DNA from 3 places in the Terrabacter sp. Soil811 genome. Region 2 is predicted to be linked to each of the others. Evidence: riboswitches for the same ligand, from Rfam matches in the RefSeq annotation. Region 2 holds a riboswitch; each other region holds the start of a gene.
What was found. A riboswitch is a leader RNA that binds a small molecule or an ion and turns the genes downstream of it on or off. The one in region 2 is predicted to bind S-adenosylmethionine.
Positions count from the first base shown of each region.

Region 1: another riboswitch for S-adenosylmethionine. It lies ahead of ASH01_RS19995 (aminotransferase class V-fold PLP-dependent enzyme); the one in region 2 lies ahead of metX (homoserine O-acetyltransferase MetX).
Region 3: another riboswitch for S-adenosylmethionine. It lies ahead of ASH01_RS06015 (cysteine dioxygenase); the one in region 2 lies ahead of metX (homoserine O-acetyltransferase MetX).

Region 1 covers NZ_LMSX01000011.1:199,756-209,435, reverse strand. Annotated here, with positions in the region: gene ASH01_RS20005 (ribonuclease J) at 1-157, shown strand, start outside; gene ASH01_RS20000 (endonuclease/exonuclease/phosphatase family protein) at 159-1,238, shown strand; gene ASH01_RS19995 (aminotransferase class V-fold PLP-dependent enzyme) at 1,317-2,714, opposite strand; SAM riboswitch class IV at 2,751-2,876, opposite strand; gene ASH01_RS19990 (FtsK/SpoIIIE family DNA translocase) at 3,078-6,011, shown strand; gene ASH01_RS19985 (response regulator transcription factor) at 6,063-6,740, opposite strand; gene ASH01_RS19980 (sensor histidine kinase) at 6,737-9,448, opposite strand; gene kdpC (potassium-transporting ATPase subunit KdpC) at 9,466-9,680, opposite strand, start outside.
Region 2 covers NZ_LMSX01000008.1:449,118-458,797, forward strand. Annotated here, with positions in the region: gene ASH01_RS12555 (proteasome assembly chaperone family protein) at 1-160, shown strand, start outside; gene ASH01_RS12560 (DNA polymerase) at 300-2,051, opposite strand; gene ASH01_RS12565 (MalY/PatB family protein) at 2,044-3,210, opposite strand; gene ASH01_RS12570 (EcsC family protein) at 3,370-4,125, shown strand; gene ASH01_RS12575 (YkvA family protein) at 4,230-4,910, shown strand; gene ASH01_RS12580 (DUF4192 domain-containing protein) at 5,072-6,763, shown strand; SAM riboswitch class IV at 6,846-6,960, shown strand; gene metX (homoserine O-acetyltransferase MetX) at 6,976-8,235, shown strand; gene ASH01_RS12590 (universal stress protein) at 8,400-8,798, shown strand; gene ASH01_RS12595 (RNA polymerase sigma factor) at 9,138-9,680, shown strand, end outside.
Region 3 covers NZ_LMSX01000002.1:60,526-70,205, reverse strand. Annotated here, with positions in the region: gene ASH01_RS06040 (MDR family MFS transporter) at 1-151, opposite strand, end outside; gene ASH01_RS06035 (Type 1 glutamine amidotransferase-like domain-containing protein) at 230-892, opposite strand; gene ASH01_RS06030 (NAD(P)H-dependent oxidoreductase) at 1,031-1,639, opposite strand; gene ASH01_RS06025 (NtaA/DmoA family FMN-dependent monooxygenase) at 1,636-3,060, opposite strand; gene ASH01_RS06020 (LLM class flavin-dependent oxidoreductase) at 3,074-4,300, opposite strand; gene ASH01_RS06015 (cysteine dioxygenase) at 4,297-4,854, opposite strand; SAM riboswitch class IV at 5,101-5,213, opposite strand; gene ASH01_RS06010 (hypothetical protein) at 5,269-5,568, shown strand; gene ASH01_RS06005 (hypothetical protein) at 5,681-6,970, shown strand; gene ASH01_RS06000 (hypothetical protein) at 6,998-7,927, opposite strand; gene ASH01_RS05995 (SRPBCC family protein) at 8,065-8,511, opposite strand; gene ASH01_RS05990 (phytoene desaturase family protein) at 8,508-9,680, opposite strand, start outside.

The DNA.
Region 1 (9,680 bases), on a different contig from region 2:
CATCCCCAAGGTCGAGCGGGCCATCGAGGAGGCCGTCGCCAAGGGTGTCCGCGACGACCAGCAGCTCCAGCAGGTCATCCGGCGCGCGGTCGGCTCGTGGGTCGGTGGCAAGATCCGCCGCCGGCCGATGATCATCCCGGTCGTGCTGCAGGCCTGACGTGACGGTGCAGGAGGCCGACCGGGGGCACCTCGACAGCGACGACGGCCACGACGGGCCCTCCGGTCGTCCGGGGGAGCCCGCCGAGTCGTCGACGCGGGAGCCGGCCGGGCGTCGTCCCCGCCGGCGCTGGGTCGACGTCGTCATCGGCGTCGTCCTGCTCGGGCTCGTCGCCGTCGGGGCGCTGCGCTGGTACGACTCGACGGCATACGTCGTCGTCGTGCTCCAGACGGCAGGGCCCTTCGTCGTCATCGGCCTGGGCCTGCTCGCCGTGGCGACGCTCGTGCTACGGCGGTGGTGGATGCTCGTCCCCGTCGTCGTCGCGCTCGTCGTGGCGGCGACGGTCGCGGCGCCGGCCTTCCGGGCCACCTCCTCGCCGAAGGCCGACCGCGACCTCACGGTCATGTCGGCCAACGTCTGGATCGGGTCGGCCAACGCCGGCCAGCTCATGGACGCCGTGCGCTTTCACTCCGTCGACGTCCTCGTGCTCACCGAGGCGACGCCCGCGATCCTGCGGCGGCTCGACGCCGAAGGGGCGGCCGACTACTTCAGCCAGCGGGAGGGCGTCGCCCGGGCCAGCACCTACACGGGGACGATGGTCCTGTCGCGCTACCCGCTCTCGGTGCGCAGCCTCGGCACCGACCCGGCGCTCGAGGGCACCCGGAGCGTCCAGCCCGAGGTCGACGTGACCGTGCCCAACGGCACGGTGCGTCTCAAGGTCGCCCATCCCACGGCGCCCTTGCGCGGTGACACCGTCGAGTGGCGCGCGGGCCTGCGGGCGCTCCAGTCGTGGAAGCAGCGTCTCGACGGCGACGAGCTCCTCGTCATGGCCGGCGACTTCAACGCCGGCTTCGGCCACCCCGGCTTCCGCGACCTCGCCGCGGGCCTCGACGACGCGCAGCGCACCGACGGACAGGGGTGGGTGCGCACCTGGCCCTTCGCGGGCAACCGGCTTCCGGCCTTCGTCCAGCTCGACCACCTGCTGAGCCGCGGCCTCACGGTCGTCGAGGCCGGGCAGGTGGCTCTCAATCGCGCCGACCACGCCGCGGTCTGGGCGAGCTACGCCCTGCCGGCGCGCTGACCCGACCCTGAGCGTTCGAGCGCACCGACCGCGCGCCCGCGCTCGGGCACGGACCCGCTCAGCGGCGTACGTCCGCGGTCACCAGGGTCGCTCGACCTCGACGTCGCGCGGGTCGGTGCCCTCGAGCGCCCATCCGGTCTCCGTGAGCGACCACTCCGCGTCGGTGCCCTGCTCGACGAGCCGCGCGACGGCGGCGACGAGACGCTCGACGCCCTCGAGCGTGCTGCCGAGGCCGATGCTGGCGCGGACCGCGGTGGGGGAACGCTCGCCCCACGGGTCCTCGAGGAGCTCGTCGACGAGCAGGTGGGCGCAGAACTTGCCGTCCCGCACGCCGATGCCGTGCTCGACGGAGAGGACCTGCGACACGAGCGAGGAGTCCCAGCCGTCGATGGTGAAGGCGACGACGCCGACCCGGTCGCTGTCGTCACCGAAGATCGACAGGACCTCGACGCCCGCGACGTCGTCGAGTCCGGCGCGGAGCCGCTCGAGGAGGCGGGTCTCGTGCTCCTCGATGGCGTCGCGGTGCCGGCTGATCGTCGAGCAGGCCGCGGCGAGGGCGATGGCTCCGATGACGTTGGGGCTGCCGCCCTCGTGGCGCGCCGGCCCGGTCGCCCACGTGGTGCCGTCCTCGGTCACCGAGCGCGTCGCGCCGCCACCGAGCAGGTAGGGGTTGCCGGCGTCGAGCCAGTCGGAGCGCCCGGCGAGGACGCCCGCGCCGTAGGGGGCGTACGTCTTGTGCCCCGAGAACGCGACGTAGTCGGCGTCCCACGCGGCGAGGTCGATGGTGCGGTGCGCCGAGAGCTGGGCCGCGTCGACGGCGATCCGGGCGCCGTGCTCGTGCGCCAGGGTGGCGAAGCGCTCGACCGGCCAGACCTCTCCCGTCACGTTCGAGGCGGCCGCGACGACGACGAGGCGGTGGCGCGACGGGTGGTCGGTCAGCGCCTCCTCGAGCAGCGCGTGCGCGTCCTCGACGGTCTGCGGGACGGGGAGGCGCACGGTGCGGAAGCGGCCCCAGGGCAGCAGGGTCGAGTGGTGCTCGGTGCCGAAGACGAAGACCGTCGTGCGGCTCGGCAGCGCCTTGCTCAGCAGGGCCCACGAGTCGGTCGTCGTCCGGGTGAAGATGACGGAGTCGCCCTCACGCGCGCCGACGAAGGCGGCGACCTCGGCGCGGGCCTGCTCGTACCACGCGCTCGTCAGCCGCGAGGCGAACCCGGCGCCGCGGTGCACGGAGGAATAGGTCTCGAGGGCGCGGTCGACGGCCGCCTGGACCGTCTCGAGCGCCGGCGTCGAGGCCGCGTGGTCGAGGTTGGCGTATGCCGTGTCGCCGTGGAGCGTGGGCACGCGCAGTCCGGCGCCGACGACGGTGGGCAGGGTGCGCGCCTCGGGCACGACGTGCAGGGCGCGGGTGCGCACGACGGGTGCGGGGGAGCCGCCACAGAGGGAGGCCGCTGGGTGCGTCGAGGGAAGGACCGACATGGGAGTGCTCCTGGGTCATGGGACCCACCCGGTGCAGGTCCGCGCTTGCCGACCTCGATCACGCGTTCAGACCGAGGGTGGCCTGGTCGTCACCCGGAGCACCCCACCGCGGAGGAGGGTTGCTGGCCAGCGAGCCGGGGCTTGTCACTGGCACTCATGACCTGCGCACGACGATAAAGGGGTCGGTCACCGGCTGTCCACCGGTCGGTCCCCGGGTGTCGCGATCTGAGACGCCGACCCCGCCGGGGACCTCGCGGGACGGTGACGGGCGCGCCCACGGCATACGGCAGCCGCGTCCGACTGGTCAGCCCTGTTGCGCGTGTGACGCGTGAGTTCAGCGGTGCGTTGACGTACGGTGCGAGCATGGCGTCACGTCCGTCCACCAGCCAGCGCTCGAGCTCCGCCGCGGCCACCCGCGCCAAGGGGTCCGCGGGCAGCGCCTCGTCACGCCCTCCCGCAGCCCGGGGCGGCCGGCCCGCGCAGCGCAAGCCCGCGGCCCGCAAGCCCGCCGCCAAGACCGCGTCCAAGACGCGGGGCGGAGGCCTCCCCTTCCCGTTCGGCGCGATGCGCAACACCTGGATGGGCGTCTCGCACATGGCCGGGGGAGCGGTGCGCCGCGTCGGGCACAGCGCCGCCGACCTCGAGCCGGAGCACCGCCGCGACGGCATCGGCTTCGCGCTCATCGCGCTCGCCGTGGTCGTCGCCGCGCGTGAGTGGTGGGGCGTCTCCGGCACCTTCGGCCAGGTGGTGCACGCCGTCTTCGCCGGCACCTTCGGCCGCGTCGCCTACGCCGTCCCGCTCGTGCTGCTCGCCCTCGGCCTGCGCATGCTTCGAGCTCCCCAGGACGACGCGGCGACCAACCGCGTCGTCGTCGGCACCATCGCCCTGACCTTCGCCGCGTGCGGTCTGTCGCACCTTGCCGACGGCATCCCCAACCCGCCCGACGGCGCCGACGGCATGCGTGCCGCCGGCGGCATCCTCGGCTTCCTCGCCTCGAGCCCGCTCGCGGCGGCCGTCTCGACCTACGGGGCGCTCGTCCTGCTCGTCCTGCTCGGTCTCTTCGGCCTGCTCGTCATCACGGCGACGCCGGTCAACATGATCCCGACCCGCCTGCGCCAGCTGCGCGCCCTCGTCATCGACCGCGACCACGTCGACGAGCAGCCCGACGAGGCGCTCGACGCCCCTGCCGCAGCGGTGAAGCGCGCGCGCCGCAAGGCCGTCGACCTCGCCGACCGCGACGGCGACGAGGCGTTCCGCCAGGCCGCGCAGAAGGCCCTCGAGGACGAGGCGACCACGCAGCTGCGACCCGGCGAGAAGCGCCCGACGCCTCCCGGGCTGCTGGCTCCCCGTCCCGGCGGCGAGAAGGGCGGCGAGAAGGTCATCGACGCCACCGACCCGAAGACCCTCGGGGCGCCCGACACGAGCAAGGTCGGACCCAAGGCCGAGCTCATCCCCCCGCCCATGTCCGACCTGCCGGCTCGCGTCGAGCAGCTCAGTCTCGGCGGCGACATCACCTACCAGCTGCCCGACCACGCGATGCTGACGCCGGGGCCGCCGCACAAGACGCGCAGCGAGACCAACGACCGCGTCGTCGAGTCGCTGACCAACGTCTTCGACCAGTTCGACATCGACGCCGCCGTCACGGGGTTCACCCGCGGCCCGACGGTCACGCGCTACGAGGTCGAGCTCGGCTCGGGCACCAAGGTCGAGCGCGTCACCGCGCTCTCCAAGAACATCGCGTATGCCGTTGCCTCGGCCGACGTGCGCATCCTCAGCCCCATCCCGGGCAAGTCCGCCATCGGCATCGAGATCCCGAACCTCGACCGCGAGAACGTGTCCCTCGGCGACGTGCTGCGCAGCAACACGGCCCGCACCAACGAGCACCCGATGGTCATGGGTGTCGGCAAGGACGTCGAGGGCGCCTACGTCATCGCCAACCTCGCGAAGATGCCGCACCTGCTCGTCGCGGGCGCCACCGGATCGGGCAAGTCGAGCTTCGTCAACTCGATGATCACCTCGATCCTCATGCGCTCGACGCCCGAGGAGGTCCGGATGATCCTCGTCGACCCGAAGCGCGTCGAGCTGACGGCCTACGAAGGCATCCCGCACCTCATCACGCCGATCATCACCAACCCCAAGAAGGCCGCCGAGGCCCTCGCGTGGGTGGTCAAGGAGATGGACCAGCGCTACGACGACCTCGCGGCGTTCGGCTTCAAGCACGTCGACGACTTCAACAAGGCGGTCCGCGCCGGCAAGGTCAAGCCGCTGCCGGGCTCGGAGCGCCAGATCACGACCTACCCGTACCTCCTCGTCGTCGTCGACGAGCTCGCCGACCTCATGATGGTCGCCCCGCGCGACGTCGAGGAGTCGGTGGTGCGCATCACCCAGCTCGCCCGTGCCGCCGGCATCCACCTCGTCCTCGCGACGCAGCGTCCGTCGGTCGACGTCGTCACGGGCCTCATCAAGGCCAACGTCCCCTCGCGCATGGCGTTCGCGACGTCCTCGCTCGCGGACTCCCGCGTCGTGCTCGACCAGCCCGGCGCCGAGAAGCTCATCGGCCAGGGTGACGCGCTCTTCCTGCCGATGGGCGCGAGCAAGCCGATGCGTGTCCAGGGCGCGTGGGTCAACGAGTCCGAGATCCACGAGGTCGTCAAGTTCGTCACGACCCAGCTCAAGCCCAACTACGTCGAGAACGTCACCGTCGCGGCGCCCAAGAAGCAGATCGACGACGACATCGGCGACGACCTCGACGTGCTGCTCCAGGCCACCGAGCTCGTCGTCACGACCCAGTTCGGCTCGACGTCGATGCTCCAGCGCAAGCTGCGCGTCGGCTTCGCCAAGGCCGGACGGCTCATGGACCTGCTCGAGTCGCGCGGCGTCGTCGGCCCGAGCGAGGGCTCCAAGGCCCGCGACGTGCTCGTGCGCCCGGACGACCTCGAGCAGACGCTCGCGCTGCTGCGCGGCGAGGACGTGCCGCACCCCAACGAGCCCGTCGACGCCGATGACCTCGCCGAGATCATCGAGCCCGCCGAGCCGTATGCCGCCCCGCCCGTCGACGTGGAGCCTGCCGAAGCGTCGGCCGGCTACGCCGAGGAGCCCGACGAGGAGGTCGCGCCGCAGCGCACGGCCTCGCTCGTCGCCGAGCGCGGTGAGCAGCGTGCCCACGAGGACGAGACCACCGCGGTCCCGATGGCGCGGTGGACGCCCGGCGACATGACGCGCACGGTCGACGAGCACGACGAGGAGTCCGAGGACGCCTGGAACCTCACCGACCGCGGCGGCCGAGAGCGCTACTGACCCCCGAGGGCCCGACACCCGACAGCCGCGAGTCCCGCCCGCCCCGGCGGTTCAGGGGTTGAAGCGGTAGCCGAGACCGGGCTCGGTGACGAGGTGGCGCGGGTTCGTCGGGTCGGGCTCGAGCTTGCGGCGCAGCTGGTTGGCGTAGACGCGCAGGTAGTTCGACTCGCGCCCGTACGAAGGGCCCCAGACGGCTCGGAGCAGGTCCTGCTGCTGGACGAGGTGACCGGGCTCGCGGCACAACGCCTCGAGCACCCGCCACTCGGTCGGCGTGAGACGGACGTCCTCGCCCTCGACGGTCGCCCTCCGCTCGGCGAAGTCGAGGACGAAGTGGTCGGTCACGACCGGCCCGAGGTGCCGGCCGAGGTCGCCGCCGCGGCGCACGGCCGCGCGCACCCGAGCGAGGAGCTCCTCGACGCCGAAGGGCTTCGTGACGTAGTCGTCGGCACCGAGGTCGAGCGCCTCGATCTTGTCGTCGGACTCGTGACGTGCCGACAGGACGATGACCGGGACGACCGAGGCGGCGCGGATGCGGCGGAGCACCTCGGTGCCGTCGAGGTCGGGCAGCCCGAGGTCGAGGATGACGACGTCGGGTGCGTCCTCGAGCACCGACTGAACCGCGGTGCGACCGTCGGCGGCCGTGACGACCTCGTTGCCGTGGGCCCGCAGCGCGATCGTCAGGGTGCGCTGCAGCCGCGGGTCGTCGTCGACGACGAGCACTCGGGTCACGCGTCCTCCTTCGTCTCGGCAGGCTCGGCAGGCTCGGCAGGCTCGGCAGGCTCGGCAGGCTCGGCAGGCTCGGCAGGCTCGGCAGGCTCGGCAGGCCCGGCCGGCTCGGTCGAGGTGATGCGGTCAGCCACGTCGGTGCCGTCATCACCTCGAACCGAGGGGACCGTCGGGGTGAGGGGCAGCTCGACGACCATCGTGAGGCCACCGCCGGGGGTGTCCTCCGGGACGAGCGAGCCGCCCAGCACGGTCATCAGTCCCCGGGCGACGGCCAGGCCGAGGCCGAGGCCGTCGCCCTGCGGGGCGTCCCCGGCCCGCTGGAACGCAGCGAAGATGCGCTCCTTGTCGGCATCGGACACGCCCGGTCCGCGGTCGATGACCCTCAGCTGCACGGTGTCTCCGATCCGGCCTGCCGTGAGGCGCACCTCTGCGTCGCCGCTGTGCCTCAGGGCGTTCTCGACGACGTTGGCGAGCACGCGGTCGAGCAGTCCCAGGTCGGTCCGCACGAGGGGGAGGTCCGGCTCGAGGTCGACCTCGACGCGCTGGGGGGCGGAGGTGGTGCGCACCGTCGACACCACGGCGTCGAGCAGGTCGATCGAGTGGTGGTGCGCGCGCACGGCACCGGTCTCGAGCCGGGACAGGTCGAGGAGGTTGCCGATGAGGGCGTCGAGGCGGTCCGCGCTCTCCTCGATCGACTCGAGCAGCTCTGCCTCGTCGTCGGCCGTCAGGTCGAGACCGGACTGGCGCAGCGTGGAGACCCCCGCCTTGATGCTCGCGAGGGGCGTGCGCAGATCGTGCGAGACGGCGGCGAGCAGGGTCGTGCGCGCGGCGTTGTCGCGGGCGAGCCCGGCCGCCTCGCGCGCGGCCCGGACGAGCTGCTCGCGTCCGTGCAGGATCGCGGCGTGGGTGGCGTACGCGTTGACGACGCGCTGGTCCTCTGCCGCCACGGGCGGTCCGTCGAGCAGCAGGTGGACACCGTCGTCGACGGTGATGTCCAGAGCCCACACGGCGCCGGCCGGGAGCACGGTGCCCGCGGGCAGGTGGGGGTCGGTCGAGGCGACGACGGTCGATGGCTGGTCCGGGTGCGACTCGGTGAGCACGGCAGCGCGCATGCCGAGGTCGTCGCGCGCACGGTCGAGCAGGGCCGGCAGGGGTCGCGGCTCGGCGAGCAGGTCGCGACTCATCGCGGCGAGCGCCGACGACTCGCGCTCGGCCGAGACCGCCTGCTCGGTGCGCCGGGCTGCGACGTTGACGACCGACGAGACCGCCATGGCCACGAGCACGAAGACGGCGAGAGCCAGGGCGTTGGGTGGGTCACTGATGGTGAGCGTGCCCCGTGGCTCGGTGAAGAACCAGTTGACGACGAGCGAGCCGACGACGGCGCAGAAGAGCGCCGGCCAGATGCCACCCACGAGGGCGCACACGACGGTCAGCGCGAGGTAGAGGAGCAGGTCGAGCGAGAGCGTGTGCCCCTCCCGGGTGGCGACGAGCACGGCGGTCAGCCCGACGAGGGCGACGACGGCGAACAGCATCCCGCCGACGACCCGGCGGGCGGGCAGGCCAGTGGCGTTCCGGCGACGGCTGGCAACCTTCGACCCCTCGTGAGGAACCAGGTGGACGTCGATGTCGCCCGAGCCGTCGGCCACCTCAGAGGCGATGCTCGGACGCAGGATCTGCTGCCACCGGCCTCGCCGGCTGACGCCGACGACGATCTGCGTCGCGTTGACGCCGCGGGCGTGGTCGAGGATCGCCTCTGCGACGTCCTGGCCGGAGACGTCCTGGAACTCCGCCCCGAGGTCGCGAGCCAGTTGCCGCAGCCGAACCAGCACGGCAGGGTCGGTCGACGTGAGGCCCTCGGACGACCGGACGTGACAGGCGATGAGGTCACCGCCGGCCGCGCGGGTGGCGATGCGGGCACCTCGCCGGAGCAGCGTCTCGCTGCCGGCGCCGCCGGTCAGGGCCACGACGACGCGCTCGCGAGTCGGCCACTGCTCGCTGATGCCCTGGTCGGCCCGGTAGCGTTCGAGCGCCTCGTCGACCCGGTCCGCGAGCCACAGCAGCGCGATCTCGCGCAACGCGGAGAGGTTCCCCGTCCGGAAGTAGTTGGCGAGGGCGGCATCGACCTTGTCGGGTCCGTAGATGTTTCCGTGCGCCATCCGACGGCGCAGCGCCTCGGGTGACATGTCCACGAGCTCCACCTGGTCGGCCCGGCGCACGACCTCGTCGGGGACGGTCTCCTGCTGTCGGATGCCCGTGATCGACTCGACGACGTCGTTGAGCGACTCGAGGTGCTGGATGTTGACGGTCGAGATGACGTCGATGCCGGCCTCGAGGATCTCCTCGACGTCCTGCCAGCGCTTCTCGTGCCCGCCACGCGACGCGTCCCCGGCCCCGCCGCCCGACGGGGCGCCCGAGCCGGGGACGTTGGTGTGGGCGAGCTCGTCGACGAGGACCACGTGAGGGTGTCGGGCGAGGACCGCGGCGACGTCGAGCTCGGTGAGCCGGTTGCCGCGGTACTCGACCGTGCGACGAGGGAGGACCTCGAGGCCCTCGAGCATGGCCGCCGTGTGGGACCGCCCGTGCGTCTCGACGTAGCCGACGACGACGTCCGTGCCCCGCGAGAGGCGCCGGTGCGCCTCGTCGAGCATCGCGACCGTCTTGCCGACTCCGGGCGCGGCCCCGAGGTAGATCCGAAGCGACCCTCGACCCATGCGCTGATCCTCTCAGGTCACCCGGCGCTCGGCGCCGAGAGACGCGCAAGGGCGAGGTTGAGCTCGAGGACGTCGACCCGCGGCTGGCCCAGGAAGCCGGCGATGCGGTCCTGTGAATGCTCCTCGACGAGGGCCCGGACCCGGGTGACGTCGAGACCGCGGGCTGCGGCGACGCGCTCGACCTGGGCGACGGCATACGCCGGCGTGATGTGGGGGTCCAGCCCGCTGCCCG
Region 2 (9,680 bases):
GCTCGAGCAGCAGTACGACACGTTCCTCGAGGGCCGCCAGCAGCGCAACCTGCTCGCCACCGACCTCTCGGACCTCCCGACGGCCGACGAGATCGGCGCCGAGTTCGAGGCGTTCCTCAAGGACGTCACCGACGAGGACCAGGGCGACGACCGCACCTGAGGCGTTCTGACGAAAGGCGGGTCCGACCATCTGGTCGGGCCCGCCTTCGTGTCCCCTGCTCCCGTATGCCGTCGGCCGCCGCCGATGCCGCTCCCCCCGCCGCGCCCCGCTCGCTCGTGTTCGGCTCGGCTGCCTCGGGTCAGGCTTTCGCTTCGCTCCAGCGGCGGACGATGGAGGTGTCGGCGACGAACCGGACCTCGTCGGTGCCGGCCCACGTGCGCGCTGCGCTCGTCAGCGTGCCTTCGACGGCGGCCGCCGCGGCCGCGGCGTGCTGCTCGGGCACGTGGACGAGCAGCTCGTCGTGCAGGCACAGCACGATCTGCCCGCCGAGCGGGCGCACCGCGTGGCGTACCGTCGCCGCCCACGCCTTGAAGAGCTCGGCCGCCGAGCCCTGGATGATCGCGTTGCGCGCGTAGCGGCCCCGCGCTCCGTCCGCGCCCGTCGCCGAGAACTCGGCGCTGCCGGACGGCTCGGGCGCGCCCGGCTCGAGCGCGGGCAGGGGCACCCCGCCGAAGCGGATGAGCCGTCCACCCCACGTGCGCACCGGACGGCGGGCGACCCCGTCCGCGTAGGCCCGGTCGAGCAGGCTCATGGCCACGGGGTAGGCGCGCTCGAGGTCCTTGAGGGCCTCGCCCGCCGCACCCGAGCGCTGGCCGTACATCGCTGCGAGCACGGCCACCTTGGCCCGGGGCCGGTCGGCGCCGAGCTTGGCGGCAACGGGTGCGTAGAGGTCGTCGGCGCGGGTGGCCTCGGCGAACGCCCGGTCGGCGCTGACGACGGCGAGGACGCGCGGCTCGATCTGGCCGAGGTCGGCGCGGACGAAGACGTGACCCGGTGCCGCGCAGATGGCTGGACGCAGGGGTGCGGGGAGGTTGTGCAGACCGTTCTGCGCGGTCATGCGCCCGGCCGCCCCGTCGCAGGCGGTCCAGCCGCCACGGAGCCGGTCGTCGGCGCCGACGTGGTCGTCGAGCCAGCGGTAGCCGTAGGTCGTCGCGATCCGCTCGTCCTTGCGCCACCGGAGCAGCGCGTCGACGAGGGGATGGGTGTGCCGGTACGGCTCGAGCACCCAGGCGCGCGTGTTGGGCACGTCGACACCGACCGAGAGGAGCAGGTCGCGCACCTGGCCCGGGTTGCGCAGGTCGGCGCGCTCCCGGCCGGGCGCGTGGCGGAGCACGACCGCGTCGCGCTCTGCCCTGATGCGCGCCGCGTCGGCGTCGTCGTCGGGTCGCGCCCCGGCGGACGCCGCGATGAGGTCCTCGGCGGCGGGCCGGTCGACGGGGAGCCCGTCGCGCTCGAGCTCGAGGCAGAGCACGGCCGCGGCGGACTCGGACCACACGGTGCGTTCGAGCCGACCGACGTGGTCGCCGCCGAGGCGGGCGAGGGCCTCGCGCTGCGCGGTGCAGCAGTCGAGCGCCAGGACGGCCAGCTCGCGCAGGCGGGCGTCGTCGGTCGCCCACGCGAGAGCATCGGCGCGGAGGTGGCCGGCCGCGGTCAGCAGGGACACGTCCTCGCCGGCAGCGACGTCGAAGAGGTCGCCGTCGAAGCCGCTCAGCCGCGGCGCGCGTGGCGCGGGCACGTCGGCCTCGTCGAGCCCGCGGCACCCCGCCACGACATGACCGGGCGTCGCCCACCAGCCGCCGTGGACGATGCGGTGGGCCTCGGCGAGGTCCCACGTGCGGGAGACGTCGACACCGGCGCCGACGACGAGCCGCAGGGTCGAGGCGGCCGACCACACGACCCAGCGCGGACCGAGCCGCGTCGTCGTGTCGACGAACCGGTGCACCACGTCGCCGAGCGGCCACGCCTCGTCGACACCCGGCCCGACGGCATACGCCCCTCGGGGGCCGACGACGAGCGCGACGAGCGGTGGACCGGAAGACTTGTCAGTCAAGGCAACTCGCCATCCGCTTGACGGCCTCGCGGAGGATGTCGGGGGAGGTCGCGTAGTTGAGCCTCGCGTGCCCCGCGCCGCCGGAGCCGAAGATCGGACCGGGGGAGAGCGCGACGCGGGCGCGGCGCAGCACCTCGCCGGTGGGGTCGTCGCCGAGGCCCAGCCCGGAGAGGTCGAGCCACGCGAGATAGGTCGCCTCCGGCACGACGAGACGGGCGCCTGGCAGCTGCGCTGCGACGAGCTCGGCGAGCAGACGCCGGTTGGAGTCGAGCTCGCGGACGAGTCGGTGCACCCACTCGCGCCCGTCGCGGAAGGCAGCGGTCTGCGCGATGACGCCCAGGTGGCTCGCGCCGAACGTGACCCAGGGGTGGAGGCGGCGCACGTCGTCGGCGGCGTCGTTCCCGGGGACGATGATCGCGGCCTTGAGCCCTGCGAGGTTCCACGCCTTGGAGGCCGACGTCACGGTGATGCCGCGCTCGGCGCCCGCGACGGCGAGATAGGGCGTGAAGGTGCTCGTCGGCAGCACGAGCGGACCGTGGATCTCGTCGGAGACGACCCGGACGCCGCGCTCGTCGGCGACTCGGGCGAGGGCCGCCAGCTCGTCGGGGGTGTGCACCGTGCCGGTCGGGTTGTGTGGGTTGGAGAGCAGGTATGCGGCGCGGTCGCCTCCAGCGGTCACCTCGGCGAAGACGTCGGCGAGGCGGTCGAGGTCGAGCCGGTGGTCCGGACCGAGCGGCGCCTCGACGACCCGTCGCCCGCACGCCTCGATGACCTCGTAGAAGGCGTTGTAGACGGGCGGGCTGACGACCACCGGGCCACCGGGGTCGGTGAGGAGCCCGAGCAGGTGGGTCACGCCGGTCAGCACGTCGGCGACGCGGGTCGTGCTGTCGTGGTCGAAGCCCCAGCCCCACTCGTCGGCGGCGAACGCGGCGATCTCGGCGGCATACTCCTGCGTCAGGGCGTAGCCCGTGTCGCCCCGGGCCACGGCGGCGCTGACGGCGTCCACGACCGCGGGGCACGGCGCGCAGTCCATCTCGGCGATCCACATCGGGATGACGTCGGGCTCGTAGCGTCCCCACTTGACCGACGTGCGGTCGCGCCGGAGGTCGGCCAGCGGGACGCCGAGGATCGTCGCGCCGTCTGCGTGCCTCTCACCCATGGGAGCGACCCTATGAGAGCGGGGGGACGTCGTCTCCCGCGGTCCCCGGTCGGCTCGACTGGGTACGAGGGTGCCACGAGCGACCCGGGCGGCATACGGTGTCGTCGGCGGCGAATCGACAGCCGCCACACAGGGACGACGGACGAAGGGGTGGAGCCGGTGGGCATCTTGGGTTACGGCAGGGACGAGACCGTCGAGGCATCGGACGCGACCGCGGTGAAGCTGCGCACGGCGAAGGACGCCGGCGCGCTCGAGCGGGCTGCCCTGCCGGCCGAGGGAGGTCTCTCGGGAGCCGCGACCCGACTCGTCGAGCGTCTCCTCGACGTCGGGATCGACGGCAAGGGACCGTTCGACCCGGCCCACGAGGTCGCCGCCAACGCGCTCAAGCACGCCCGGGGAGATCGCGACCAGGCCCTGCGGATCATCGTGCGCGACCACCGGCAGCTCGGCGCGATCGGCGGCTTCGCCACCGGTCTGGGCGGCTTCTTCACGATGCCCCTCTCGCTGCCGGCCAACGTGCTCGAGTTCTACCTGCTGGCCACCCGCATGACGGCGGCGACGGCCAAGGTGCGCGGCTACGACATCGACCAGCCCGAGATCCGCTCCGCGATCCTGCTGACCCTCGCCGGCGCCGACAGCGACGACCTCCTCAAGAAGGCCGGTCTGCAGGCTGCCGGTGGCAAGCTGTCGTCCGTCGCCTTCGACCGGCTGCCCGCCCCGGCGCTCATGGTCCTCAACAAGGCGGTCGGCTTCCGCCTGCTCGGGCGCATCGGGCAGGGGACCTTCGCCCGGCTCGGGCGCCTCGTGCCCGTCGTCGGAGGCCTCATCGGCGCCGCGGTCGACGTCTACATGCTGGGCCGCATCGGCAAGCAGGCGGCCAAGGAGTTTCCTCCCGTCGAGACCTTCGGTCGCTGAGCGACCGGCTGGACTGGCCTCACCGTGAGGGACACGCAGATCACCGTTGCGCATCGCCGTCCGGGCCGGGGAATCGCACGCGGCACCCGTTCGTTGGGCCGGGCATGAAGCCCGCATCCCGGATCAAGATGGCCGCGACCGTCGCGTCGGTCGTGCGCGCCTCGACGCGACCCGGCGCGCCCAGCCTGCCGGAGCGGCTGCAGGCCGTGCCGCGCATGGTGCGCGCCACCGTGGACGGGACGTATGCCGGCACGACCCTCAAGCGGCTCGGGCTCGTCGCAGGGGCGGTCGCCTACGTCGCTTCGCCTGTCGACCTGCTGCCCGAGGCGGTCCTGCCGGTCATCGGCGCGGCCGACGACGCCGTCGTCATCTCCTGGGCGGTCAAGGCATTCTTCGAGGAGACCGAGCGCTTCATCGCCTGGGAGGTCGGTCAGGGTCTGCACCGCCCGCGGCCCCGGCGTGGTTCTGCGAGCGGGGCGCCGGGTGGCGATCCGGCGACCGAGGCGTCGCGCACGACGGTGCACGGTGAGCCGGTCACGGTGCCGGGCGATCCGACGACCCGGGCGTGGGCCGGAGGTGCCGAGGACGGACTGCGCCGCGACCGTGACAGCACCGGGGCTGCTGCACCCCGCCGCATCGTCAGCCGCGTCACGCGTGTCAGGGGCAGGTCCGCCAGCAGTGACCCCGGGCGGGGTCGGGACGACCGGGCGCGACTTCCGGAAGGGACGCGCCAGGCCGCGACCGACTACGTCCTCGAGTCGGTGCGCAAGCGCCTCGAGCGCTGAGCCCAGCGCACTCGGCGACACGGCGTACTGCTGCGCCGTGCTGCGTGCGGTGAACCCGGCCGCTGGGTCCGCGATCCACACCCCCTGACACGAAAGGCACTCGGTCCACAGGAGCCGATCGGGGTCTGCCGGTCCCCGGTGCGTGCCGCGAGGCTCGGGACATGCCGAAGATCTCACTGTCCGGGCCGGCCGAGCTGCTGACCATCATCCCCTTCCACCTGGGCTTCCAGCCGGAGCGCAGTGTCGTCGTGGTGTGCTTCCACGGCAAGCGGCTCGGGCTCGTCGCGCGGCTCGATCTCGTCGACGAGACCCTGGCCGCCGAGGCCGCCGCCCAGACGGTGCCGACCCTGCTCCAGGGTTCCCCGTCGTCGGTGGCCCTCGTGGGTTTCGAGCAGGTGCGCGACGAGTCGCTGGCCCTGCTCGAGGCGCTCGCCACGGGCGTCGAGGACCACCGGGTCGTCGTCCGGGAGCGACTCGCGGTCCTCGAGGGGCGCTGGCGCTCGGTCGGGTGCGACTGCTGCCCCTCGGAGGGCTGGCTCCTCCCGGAGCAGGCGGACGTGCCGGCCGTCGCGAGCTACGTGGCGCTCGGGCACTCCGTCCTGGCGGACCGAGAGGGGTTGGCGAGGCTCGTCGAGCCGCTCGCCCCCACGGAGCCCCGGCACGACCTCGCTGCCGCCGCGATCGACGACTGGCAGCGCCGCTATGTGGCAGCCGGTGGCTCCCTCAGCAGGACGCCGGCCCGGGCGAGCCGGACGGACCGGAAGCCCGCCCGGGGTCGCCGCCGTCGACCGGCAGGACGGGGGCGCCGACCCGGCGCGGCGCTCGGGGTCCTCGACGGCGGCGACCCGACGGCCCGCCAGTTCCTCGTCCACGACTCCCTCGTGGCCTGGGGAGGGGTGCTGCACGGCGAGATCGAGGGGTACGGCGTCGAGCACTGGCTCCCGTCCCTCGTAGGTCCGCTCCGTGACCCGCGCTTCCATGACGCCCTGCTGGCGTGGCTCTGCCCCGGGATGGCCTCGGCCGACTTCCTGTCCGACGACCTCGCAGCCCTCCTCGGGGTGCTGCTCGGTCCTGACCTCCGGCTCGCCCCGGCCGCGGGCGACCACGAGACGGCCGGCGTCCCGACACCCGACGGCGCCGAGCCCGGTCGCTCCCCGGGATCGGGCGCGGAGCCGGGCGACCCCGACACCGCGGAGGGGTCGGGGACGCCCGTGCAGGAACACCTCGAGGAGGGCGACTCCGACGCGCTCCGAGCGCTGTTGCAGCTGCTGGCTGCCGGGCCGCCGTCGTCGGACCGGCACGACGACGACACCGACGACGAGGACCCCGGCGACGACAACAACGACAGCGACGAGGACGACCACGAGGACGACCACGAGGACGACCAAGAGGACGACCACGAGGACGATGGCGAGCCGCGGCGCGACGTCTTCGAGGCACGACGGGTGCTGGACGAGCTGGACGCCGTCGGGACCTTCGCGGCGCTCGAGGCGTCGGTGGACCGGGACGAACCGCGCTCGCTCGACCTTCGGGCCGGCCTCGCCGCAGCGCCCGACGCGGCTCCCGAGTCGTGGCTCGGTGACGGCACCGACCCGAGCGGCTGGGAGGAGTGGGACGAGGCTGCGACGCCACGGCTCGTCCTGTCCCGCCTCGAGCAGGTCTGCCGACTCACGCCGGCGGATCATGCGGTTCCCGTCCTGGCGCTCTTCGCCTCGATGGCGTGGTGGTGCGGCGACGGTGCGCGCGCCGGGGTCGCGGTCGACCGTGCGCTCGAGCTGGAGCCCGAGGACGGGCTGGGGCGGCTGCTGCGGCACGCCCTCGACGTCGGACTCCGGCCACGGGAGTGCGCCTGAGCGTCTCCGGCGGCGGCGCCGTCCGTCCATGTCGTGGAACGGCGCGCGGCCTCTCCGCGAGGCCTCGCGTATGGTTGGAGCAGGTCATGAGTACCAGCGACAAGCCCCGGCTCGCTGGTCGGCAACCCTCCTTCGCGGTGGGGTGCCCCGGGTGAAGACCAGGCCGCCCCGTCCCCGGGTGCGTGCAAGCGCGAGGACCGAGGAGTACCCCGATGACCGTCACCCACCGGACGCAGAGCACCCGTCGCCGTGCGCGGCCCGGGACCGCTGGCACCGGCCAGACCGGCGACTCGGCGACGAGGGACCGTGCGGCGACGAGCCACGTCGACCCGACGGCACCGGAGCCCCGCCGGCCCGACGGCGCCTGGCGTGACGGCGACCCGGTCGGGCGGCGGCAGTTCGCCCACGTCGGTGACATCGAGCTCGAGCGCGGGGGAGTGCTGCCCGACGTCCGCATCGCCTACGAGACGTGGGGCCGGCTCAACGAGGCCGGCGACAACGTCATCCTCGTCGAGCACGCACTGACCGGCGACAGCCACGTCCTCGGTGAGGCCGGCGACGGACACGCCTCGCCCGGCTGGTGGAACGCCCTCATCGGGCCCGGCGGACCGGTCGACCCCGAGCGGTGGTTCGTCATCGCGTCCAACGTCCTAGGCGGGTGCCAGGGCAGCACCGGCCCCGCGAGCCCCGCGCCCGACGGTCGACCCTGGGGCAGCCGTTTCCCCTACGTCACGGTCCGCGACCAGGTCGCCGTCGAGCGACGCCTCCTCGACGGGCTCGGCATCCGCCGCCTCGCGGCCGTCGTCGGCGGCTCGATGGGTGGGATGCGTGCGGTGGAGTGGGCCGTGACGCACCCCGACGACGTCGACCGCTGCATCGTGCTCGCGTCGACGGCGTACGCGACCGCCGACCAGATCGCCTGGTGCCAGCCGCAGCTGCTGGCGATCCGCAACGACCCCGACTACGCGGGTGGCGACTACTACGAGGGCCACGCGCGACCCGACACCGGCCTGGGCCTGGCTCGCCGCATCGCCCACATCACATACCGCACCGAGACCGAGCTCGGCACCCGCTTCGGACGAGAGGCCCAGCTCGGCGAGGACCCGCTGCGCGCCGGAGACCGCGGCCGGTTCGCCGTCGAGTCCTACCTCGACCACCACGCGGGCAAGCTGGCCCGGCGCTTCGACGCCAACTCCTACGTCGTGCTGACCGAGGCGATGAACTCGCACGACGTCGGGCGCGACCGCGGGGGGCTCGAGGCCGCCCTCGAGCGCGTCCGCGCCGAGTGCACCATCGTCTCTGTCGACACCGACCGCCTCTACCCGCCCCGGCTCTCCGACGAGCTGCACGCCGCCCTGCCGGGGTCCCGACGCGCACACATCACCTCGGAGTTCGGGCACGACGGCTTCCTCATCGAGGAGGACCAGGTGGGTCGCATCGTCCGTGAGGCGCTCGAACGACCCCGCGACTGAACCCATCTGCGCGCCGGGCCGGTTCGCCGACAGGCGGCGCTGTCGCACGCTCGTCGTCCGCGTCGCCGACGCCGCGGTGAGACTTCGCGCGGGACGCGCCGGACGCCTCGTAATCGGGTACGGTGCGAGCACTGGTTGTTTCCGTCCCAAGGAGGTCCGGGAAAGTGGCCATCGTCGTTGGTTATGTCGCCACCAAGGAAGGTCGCGCGGCGCTCAAGCGAGCCGCCGAGGAGTGCGTCCTGCGTGGAGCGAAGCTCGTCGTCATCAGCTCCCACCGGGGCGGCAAGGACTTCGACGCGAACGAGGCCAGCCAGTTCGAGAGCGAGCTCGCCCGGGTGCAGACGCTCCTCGAGGAGAAGGGCCTGGAGCACGAGGTGCGCCAGCTCGTCCGGGGCAACGACCCCGCCGAGGACCTCATCTCCGTCGCCGAGGAGGAGAAGGCCGACTTCATCGTCATCGGCCTGCGTCGCCGCAGCCCGGTCGGCAAGCTGATCCTCGGGTCCAACGCGCAGCGCATCCTGCTCGACGCGAGCTGCCCGGTGCTCGCGGTCAAGGGCGACTGAGCCCTCTCCGGCACGTCGTCCGGCCCGGTTCGTGCGGGCCGGACGCCCGTTCGCGGCACGCGGGTTGGACGCGCGTTCGCTCGGAGGGCGTACGCCGTTTTATAATGTCCGAGTACCGGATCGCACGAGGCGCACCGAGAGCTCGAAACAGGGATCGACTCCGACAGGCCAAGCTCTTCCGGCACCAACCCCCATTCTCGTTCGTTGTGATGGTGCATGCCCGGATTCGGGTCGACCATCAGACGAGACCTGTGACGAAAGGCGACTGCATCCGTGCCTAAGGCAACAACCGCTGGAGCTCCCAAGACCCTGCCGAAGGTGTTCCAGCACGAGGCGATCATGCAGCTCCTGGTCAAGGGCAGCAGCAGCGGCACCATCACCGGGACGGAGATCGCGCGCGCCCAGGTCGATGCAGGACTCGACCTGAAGCAGATGAAGCCGGTCCTCACGACCCTCGAGGCCCACGACATCGAGATCGTCGTCGACGCGCCGCACTCCAGCACGACGAAGAAGACCCGAACAGGGACCAAGGGAGGCACTGTGGCCACCGCACGCAGCACCACCGCCGCGGCGACGAAGTCCGCGACGCGGACGACGACCGCGACGACGAAGACCGCCGCCAAGAAGACGACGGCCAAGGCGGCGCCGGCCCGTGCCGCCGCAGCCACCGACGACGAGGCGGCCGCCGCCCCCAAGGCGGCCGCGGCCCGCACGGCCAAGAAGGCTGCCACGAACGCCGGTGTCGCCAAGGCGGCCGCAAAGCCCGCTGCCAAGAAGACCGCCACCCGCAAGACCGCCGCGAAGAAGGCCACGACGTCGGCCGACGGCACCGTCGTTGCCGGTGACGACGCCGAGCCCGAGGACGCACCGGTCGGCGAGCTG
Region 3 (9,680 bases), on a different contig from region 2:
GCAGAGCAGTGGCCACGATCGTCCCGTCGAGCGCCGCCAAGAGCATCCCGCCCATGATCAGCGCGAAGGCGACGTTGCGCTCCGACGAGCCCAGCAGCGGCGGGTCGCCGACCTCGGTCAGATCGTCCTCGGACGCCTCCACCTGGCTCATTTGCTCACACTAGGCCCGAACCACCGGGCCCGCCCCTCCATCGAAGCCACCGTTGCCCCCCCGGGGTTGACCGATGCTCTACAGCCCGAACGTGTGCCACTCGCCTTCGGAAACCACCTCGACACAGTCGCCGATGACCTTGATGGCGGTCTGCTCGTCGATGACATAGGCCGGGCCGCCGATCTCAGTGGCCCACCGCTCCGCGTCCGCAAGGGTGTTCGTCGGAAAAGCGTTCAAGTGAGGGAAGATCGCGAACTCCACGAGCCCCAGAGTCCGATCGTCGCTTGCCGCCGGCCACTTGACGAAGTCCGAACCGATGCGGGGCGCCATGACCATGCTCCCGGCGCTGACTCCGACCCAGGTCGTGTCGGTCAGGGAGGACAGCTGGTCGACCAGGCCGGATTGCCGCAGCCAGTGACACAGGTACGCGGCATCGCCGCCGTCGACGAGCAGAACGTCGGCCTCACGGATCCATTCGACCCATCGCTCCGTGCCGATGGTGGGTAGGGCGGTGAGCTCGAGGACACCCACGGACTTCCACCCCAGCGAGGTCATGGCGTCTCCCGGGTCCCCGCCCGTGACGAATCGGTGCACCGACCGCGGCCCGCACATGGGGTGCCCCCATTGGGCGGTCGGGATGCAGAGCGCGGCAGACTCGGAGATCGGCTTGCCCAACATGCCGACGAGCGCATCGCGAATGCTGGTGTTCGTGACGCCGCCCGAGGTGAGAAGCAGCTTCATCGCTGGGGCTCCTTGGTGTGGCTGGACTTCGGGACAACGGACGGGCCGGCGGAGGCGCCCCGGACGTTGACGGGTGTTGACACCGTACACACAGACCGGCGGTCGGCGGGAACCAGTGCAGGGTGACGCCCGCTCCGCTCACGTCTGCGCGCCGACCGGCTCGGACGCGCGGGCGAGGCTGGCACCCAGCGTGGCGGCATACGTCCCCACCCAGCGGCGGACGTGCTCTTCCTGGTCGGCGACCTCGCTCTCGAGCAGCGCAACGGTGGGCGTGGGCACGTCGGCACCGAGCTCGACGAGGAGGTCGCGCAGCGCGGTCGCGACGGCGTCGCGGTGAGCGGGGGCGCTGGCGATCGCCACCGGCACCGCCGCGACCCCCGCGAGGTCGCCTTGGCTCAGGTGGTCGAGAAAGAGCTTGAGCAGCCCGCTGTAGGTCGCCTTGTACGTCGGGGTCGCCACGACGAGCAGCCCGGCGCGCCTCACGACACCGAACGGGTCCTCGACGGGAGCCGAGGCCCGCGCCACCTCGGCCCCGAAGGTGACGCCGACCGCGTCGCCCAGCTCGATGACGACGGGCACCCCCAGGCGTATGCCGTCCGGCGCGGCTCGTCCGTCCGCCTCCACCGTCTCGGCTAGCGAGCGCACGACGAGGTCCGCCAGGGCTCGCGTGCGCGAGCCGACCCGCGGGTTGCCGACGAGCTCGACGACCTCGACCACCGTGCCAGCGGCCGCAGGCGTCGCCGTCACGCGCTCGCCCTGACGCCGGTCCGCAGGGGCTCGGCCGACGCACCGTGAGCGGCCGACACCCCTGTCCCCCAGTCGGATGCGGGCCGCGCTGGCCCCAGGCCGAGGTGATCCCGGAGGGTGGCACCCTCGGCGTAGTCGCGGCGCAGGACGCCGCGCTCCTGCAGCAGCGGCACCACCCGGTCGGCGAACTCGTCGAGTCCGCCCGGGGTGATGTGCGGGACGAGGATGAAGCCGTCACTGATCTCGGTCGCGACGGCGTGCTCGAGGGCGCGGGCCACGGTCTCCGGTGAGCCGACGAAGGTCTGGCGACCGGTCAGCTCGATGACGACCTCGCGGATGCTGAGCCCCTTGGCCTCGGCCACGGCTCGGTAGCGGGCCGCCTCGGCAGCGGGGTCACCGACCTGCCGGGCGCGGCCGCGGACGATCGAGGACGCGTCGGAGACGATCGGGTCGACGGTCGGCAGCGGGCCGTCAGGGTCGTAGTCGGACAGGTCGCGGTTCCAGACCTGCTCGAGCAGGAGGATCGCCGTCTGCGGGCTCACCTGCTGGCGCCGCACCTCGGCCGCCCGGGCGACGGCCTCGGCGTCGGTGTCACCGAGCACGAACGTGGCAGCCGGGAGGATCTTGAGGTCGTCCGGCCGCCGGCCGTAGCGCTCGAGCCGTCCCTTGACGTCGCGGTAGAACTCGCGCGCGCCGTCCCCGGTGGAGTGGCGGCTGAAGATGGCGTCCGCACTGCGCGCTGCGAGCTCGCGGCCGTCGCTCGAGTCGCCGGCCTGCAGGACGACGGGATGGGCCTGTGGGCTCCGGGGCACGGTGAAGCGGCCGGCGACGTCGAAGTGCTTGCCGCGGTGCTCGAAGGTCCCCGCGGAGGCATCGGACAGGAAGTCGGCCCCGTCCGCCCGCACCGCGTCGACCGGCCAGGAGTCCCACAGCTCGCGGGCCGTCGCGATGAACTCCTCGGCGCGCTCGTAACGCTCGGCGTGCGGGAGGAACCCTCCGCGCCGGAAGTTCTCACCCGTGAAGGCGTCGGAGCTCGTCACGACGTTCCACGCGGCGCGTCCTCCGGACAGGTGGTCGAGGGTCGCGAACTGGCGCGCGACCTCGTAGGGCTCGTTGAACGTCGTGTTGATCGTGCCGGCGAGACCGAGGTGCTGCGTCACCGCAGCCAGCGCGGCGAGGACGGTGAACGTGTCGGGCCGGCCGACGACGTCGAGGTCGTGGATCCGACCTCGTTGCTCTCGCAGCCGCAGCCCCTCCGCGAGGAAGAGGAAGTCGAACCGGCCGCGCTCGGCCGTCTGCGCGAAGTGGGTGAACGACGACAGGTCGATGTGGCTGCCCGAGGCCGGGTCGCTCCACACCGTCGTGTTGTTGACCCCCGGGAAGTGGGCGCCGAGGATGACCTGCTTGCGGTGCTGCGTCATGGGAGCTCCCTTCTCACGCCGACGCGGCGGCGTAGCGGTTCACGGCGACGGACAGGCCGAGGCGCTCGCGCAGCGTGCCGGGGTCGTATGCCGTCCGGAAGGCCCCAGCGCGCTGGAGCGCGGGCACGAGCTCGTCCACGACCGCGGTGAGGTCGCCCACGACGACGGCCGGACGCAGCCGGAAGCCGGCGTAGCCGACGTCGTGCCAACGGAGCAGGAGCGACGCGAGGTCGGCAGCGGTGCCCGTGAAGACGTGGGCATCGGACGTCAAGGGCGACCCCGCGGCCTCGTCGAGCCGCCGTCGCCGGGTCCGGGCTGCGTCTGTCGTGCTCCCCAGGACCACGACGAGGTCGGCGAAGACCGTGAGGGGACGGGCGTTGCGCCCGACCCGCGCCTCTGCCCCTCGGACCTCGCCGAGGATGCTCGCGGCCTGCTCGTCGTCGTGCGGCGTCACGAAGACGACGTCCGCCGACCGGGCCGCCAGCTCGTACGGGATCGTCTGGTGCGCCAGGGCGGTGACGACGGGCTGCCCCTGTGGTGGTCGCGGCGTGATCGACGGGCCTCGGACGCTGAAGTGCCGGCCCTCGAAGTCGACATGGTGCAGCCGGTCCCGGTCGACGAACCGCCCGGTCGTGACGTCGCGGATCTCGGCGTCGTCCTCCCAGCTGTCCCAGAGCCGCCGGACGACCTCGACGTGGTCGGCAGCCTCGTCGAAGCGCTCGCGCACGGCAGCGCGGCCCTCGGGACTGGAGGCGAGGTCCCGTCGGATCGGGGGGAGGGTGCGACGACCGACGTTGCCGGTCTCGCCGCGTGTGCCACCCACCTGCACCCGCCAGCCAGCACGACCGTGGCTCACGTGGTCGAGGGTGGCGACGGCCTTGGAGACGTGGAACGGCTCGGTGTGGGTCGTCGTGACGGTCGGGACGAGGCCGACGTGCCGCGTCAGGGGCGCGACCGTGGCTGCGACGAGGAGGGCGTCGAGCCGCCCGCGCACCTGGTCGGTGCGCGTGTCGACGTCGTCGGAGAAGGGGTCCGCCGACTGGAGATCGAGACTGTCCTCGATCGTCACGAAGTCGAGCAGGCCGCGTTCGGCCGTGGTGGTGAGGTCGGCCCAGTAGCGGGCGGTGAGGAGGTCGTCCGGCCGCGCACCAGGCTCGCGCCACGCTGCCGGGTGCCATCCCGCACCGTCGAGGGCGACGGCGAGGTGGATCGGCGTGGCGTTCGGAGTGAGGCCAGTCACCAGTCGACTCCCTTCTGCTGCAGCTCGATCGGCCGGAGGTTCGTGCCGGTGAGCGCGTACGTGGTCATCTCGGTGAGGCGCGGGGAGTACACGTGCAGGCTCACCGCCGGGTCCGGGCCCTCGTTGCTCACGTGGTGCACGTAGCGATGTCCGAACGTGCGCTGCTGGCCGGGCCGCAGCCGGCCGACGTCCACACCGACCTGCGGGGTCCGGTCGGGACCGTCCAGATCGGCGACGCGCTCGCTCAGCTGTCCCTGCAGGACGACGAACGAGCCGGCGCTCTGCCCGTGGTCGTGCCACTCCGTCGCTTGGCCGGGGAGCCAGGTGAGCAGCCAGGCCTCGTGGTCGGGCTCGGCGGCGATCCGGGCGTAGTAGCGGCTGATGGGGTCGAAGTCGACGAGGCCGGCCCAGAGGGCACGGTCGCCCGCGAGGCGCCGAGCCGTCTCCGCGAGGTTGACGGCGGTCCGTGGTGCGAACGTCGATGGCGTCCCGGTGCCGGGCGCAGAGAGCGTGGTGAGGGCGGTGGTCCGGTCGGGGCGGGTGCGCAGAGGCATGGCAAGGCTCCTGAAGGTGTGCGGGTGGGTCGAGACGGACTACGGGGACGCCGCGCGCCACAGCAGGACCCAGTGGGGCTGCCGACACTGCGCATGCGGTCGTCTGGTCGTCAGTCCCGACAGAGGGCGCTGCTCACCCGGGAGAGGTCGACGTGCCGGCGGCGGTGAGCCCACAGGGCGTGGCCGCGGGATCGCCGTTCGGTGGTGTGCGTCATGGGAACCCTTGTGTCCGTGGGGCCCTCGTCGAGCCCGCGCTTGCGTCGACCGAGGGGTCGACGCCTGGTCCTCACCCGGGGCACCCCACCGCGGAGGAGGGTTGCCGCCCAGCAAGCCGGGGCTTGTCGCTGGGACTCATGACCTGCAGAGAAGATAACATACCTATTTGGTAGGGATAGCGGGCGACCACTCCCTGAGATGCCACCGAGGCCACGGACCGTCGGGTTCCTCGTCGTGACGGTGCTGCCCGCTGGTGACGTCAAGGACACCGCGTCAAAACTCGTCGACCCGGTGCTCGTCATCGTCGTGTCACTCATGGTGCTCCCGGCCCCGGTCGGCTTCGTCCGGACCATGCTGCGCGAGCTGCTCGAGATGAGGCCTCCCCCCGAGATCGAGCACCCGGCCCGTCAGGCCGTCACCGAGCGGCTGCGCCACCTGAGTGTGGCCACCTGGATCAACGTCGAGCTCTCCTGCGACCCCGCCTGGCAGCAGGGCTGAGGGGGTCTGCAGATCGGTGCCGATCACCCACGGAGGGGGAATCGGCACGCCCCGCTCCCCCGGCACGATCGGGAGACGACCAGCCCGCCACCACGAGGAAGATGAGGCCGCTGTGAACCCGGTGCTCGCGTTCGTCATCGTCATGCTCGTCTGGACCGTGAGCGACCTCGTCGCGAAGAAGACGAGGTCGCTGCTGTCCTCGCTCTTCGTCGCTTCGATCATCTTCTTCGTCGGCTTCCTCACCGACATCTTCCCCGAGGACCTCCTCGCGAGCTCGAGCCTGCTCGCGCTCGCCGGCGTCGTCGTCGGCTTCGTCATCGTCCACCTCGGCACCATGATCAGCCTCGACGACTTCAAGAAGCAGTGGAAGACGCTGCTCGTCGGCATCGCCACTGTCATCGGCATCGGACTTGCCCTGCTGCTGGCCGGATTCATCTTCGGGCCTCGGATCACGGGCTCCGCGGCCGACGGCTATGCGCAGGCTCTCGACTTCGTGATCGCCGGCACCGGCGCCTTGAGCGGGGGCACCATCTCGGTCCTCATCGTCCAGGAGGCGGCCCTCGGCGTCGGCCTGACGAGCATCGCCGTCTTCCCCGTCCTCATCGCCGCGCTCCAGGGGCTCATCGGCTTCCCGCTCACCTCGATCATCCTGCGCCGCGAGGCCGCCCGGCTGAAGGAGGAGTACCGAGCGGGCACGCTGGCGCCGGTGGTGGCCGCGGGGGCCGCCGCCGCCAGCGGCGGGGGCGATGGCGGCGGCAGCAAGGGCGACGCCGGCAGCAGCGGGGACGGCGCCACGCCGCCCGCCGAGCCCGTGCCGGAGACGAAGCTGCCCGGCGCCCTCCGCACGACGGCCGGCACCCTCTTCATCGTCGGGGTCGTCGTGCTCATCAGTCTGGGCATCAACAACGTCACCGACGGCATCCTCAACACGTTCGTCGTGGCCCTGCTCTTCGGCATCGGCCTGCGCACGACGGGGATCTTCAAGCCGTCGGTCCTGTCGGGCATCGACGCCTTCGGTCTCATGATGATCGCCATCATGATCCTCGTCTTCGGACCCCTGGCGACGGTGAAGCCCAGCGACGTGTCAGCGCTGGCCGTGCCGCTGCTCATCGCCTTCGCCTTCGGGATCGTCGGGATCGCGAGCTTCTCGGCTCTTGTCGGCAAGCTGCTCGGCTACAGCGTGTCGATGTCCGTGGCGATCGGGCTCACCTCGCTCTACGGCTTCCCCGGCACGATGATCCTGTCCCAGGAGGCCGCCAAGGGAGCCGGAGAGACCCCCGAGGAGGTGGCCGCGATCGAGAACGAGATCCTGCCCAAGATGATCGTCGCCGGCTTCTCGACCGTGACGATCACGTCGGTCATCGTCACGAGCATCATCGCCGGCCGGATCGGTGGCGGCTGAGCCGTCGCGTTCCTGCTCCGGTCCCGGTCAGGGGGCCATCGCGGCATACCCGGTGGCGTCGTGGATCACCAGCCCGGCGTACGTCGCAGAGGCGCTCGCGCCGGAGTTCACCTGGGCCAGCTGGGCCTCCATGGCGGTGCGGGTCCAGCCGTAGAACGTCTGCTTCGTGTCGACGGCCGTCGCGCCGAGATAGTTCGTCTCCTGGCCGAGGCGCACGGGCTTGCCGAGCGCGGCGCCGGCGGCGAGCGCGGGGGTCGCGACGTCGAGAGTCCCGTCCGTGCCGGCCGCGGTGTTGCGGTAGGACATCACCGTGACGCCGGCCGTGCGCTTCATGATCTCCCGGTCGAGGGTCGAGGCCGCCCCCGTGGAGGCGACGGCGTGGACCGTGTTGAACCAGAAGGGGATGTCGGCCTCGATGGGGTAGGTGCCGGCATTGGCCTTGAGCTTGTCGAGCAGCGTGAGGTACTTGCTGACGACGGTGGCCTGGTCGGTCCCCCAGGCGGAGGTCGAGTAGGGCTCGACGTCGACGTGGATGCCCGTGAAGAGGCCCGAGCTCTTGGCCGGCTTGAGCCAGTAGGTGACGACCCACGTCGGGTTGTAGACCCAGCCGGGGTCGCCCCCGAGCGCGTCCACCCGGATGCCGGCAGCGCGGGCCCGGTCGCTCAGCGCCTTGATGTTCGGCAGCTGGCTCGAGGTGGTGAGGTTCGGCGGGACGGCGACGAAGAGCTGGTCGATGCCGGCGCTCACGGCGAGGTCGACGGTGGCCGCAGGGGTGCTCGTGTCCCACACCCACATGGCCCGAGTGTCCTGGGCCGCGGACGCGACGGCGGTCACCGTCCCGGCCTGGGGAGCTGCCGCGGCGACGGGAGCCATGGCGACCAGCGCGGCAGCCGAGCCCGCCAGTGCGAGAGCCGCGGCGACGAGGCGGGTGGCGCGGGCACGAGGGGTGCTGAACATGTGAGAGCTCCGGGACGAAGGGCGGGGACCAGCCCTCCGAATTGTCCGGATTGCTCAAGACTCGCGCAGGCGTTTCGCAAGATTGCCGCAAGTTTCGCAAAACACCCTCTTGCCCCCACGCCGAACCCCCCGAACCGTCAGGCAGGGTCGGCCTGGGCTCGCTCGACGAGGATCGCCAGACGCCGGAGCGCCTCCCGGTTGCGGCGGTCGAGCAGCACGTCACGGACCGGCTTCGGGACGAGCAGCGCGGGCCCCTTCGTCGCGTCCTCCTCCATCGTCACCTCGGTGTCGGCCCCGCTCGCGCGGCAGGTGATCCGCACGACGCCCTCACCGGACGGCCACGCACGCACCGTGAGCTCGAGCAGGTCTGGCCGCTCGCAGCGCCGCACCGTCGTCGTGTCGTCGATGAGGAGCGGCCAGGCGCCGACGGAGTGGTGGATGTGCGTCTCCGGTGCCGGCCAGCCGGGAGTCACGTCGCGCACGCGGGAGGCGCCGACGACCCACTGGCTGTAGCTCCACCCGTCGGCGAGGACGTCGAAGACCGCCTCCGGTGTGCCGTGGACGGTCCGTGTCGTGGTGCTCATGTGCGCCTCCAGGGCAGTTGGATCTTGTGGTGCCACAGGGCGGCCCGTGCGGCATTCGCGCCACAGGCACCGTGGACGCCGCCGCCCGGGTGGGCCGAGGCGGACGCGAGGTAGAGGCCCTTGACCGGTGTCTCGGCACGTCCGGAGCCGGCGACGGGCCGGAAGACGAGCTGCTGCTGGAGTCCCGCAGTGCCGCCGTTGATGGCTCCCCCGACGAGGTTGGCGTCGCGGGCCTCGAGCTCGCGCGGGCCGAGGACCCGTCTCGCCGTGATGCGGTCACGGAACCCGGGTGCCCGGTCCTCGATGCGCTGCTCGATGCGTTCGGCCATCGCCTCGAGGTCACCCTCGTCCCACGTGCCGCGCACCTCGCGGACCCTAGGCCGGCCGGCTGCCGCATCACCCCGAACCCGTTGGGGCACATGGGTGTACGCCCAGAGAGCCTCTCCCCCGGTCGGCACTCTCGAGGCGTCGGCGACGCCCATCTGGCCGACGAGGAGGAAGGGCTTGTCGGGCACGAGCCCGGCAGCCACCTGTCCCCCGGTCAGCGTCATCTCATCCATCGAGTCCGCGACGTGGACCGTGCCGGGAGCCGCAGCAGGTGCGCCCTGCCACGGGACCGGTCCGTCGAGCGCCCAGTCGACCTTGACGGTGGAGGGGTCCCACTCGAATCGCGCCATCCGGTGGCGCAGTCGTGACGGCAGGACACCCCACGGCACGAGCCCCCCGTAGAGGGCGGGCGCCGACACGTCGGCGAGGACGGCGCGGCGTACGTGGATCTCGCGCGACGCGGTCCGCACCGCGACCGCGCGACCGCCCTGAACGCGTACGCCCTCGGCTCGCTCGCCGAGGCAGAGCTCGCCTCCCTGCGACTCGAGCCGACCCACCATGGCCGTCGCCAGGCGGCCGGCCCCGCCGCGTGGGACGGGGAAGCCGACGGACTGGCCCAGCAGCGCGAGGAGCAGGCCCATGGCCGCCGAACCCGGCGACTCGAGACCGATGTCGGCGTGTCCGGCGTTGCCGGCCACGAGCATCCGTGCCGCCTCCCCGCGGAAGAGCCGCTCGGTCAGGCTGCGGGCCGGCATCGTCATCTCGCGCAGCAGCTCCAGGCCGCCCGGTCGGAGCACCTGACGGGCCAGACCCGCGCCGCCGCGCACGGGTGGGAAGGGGCT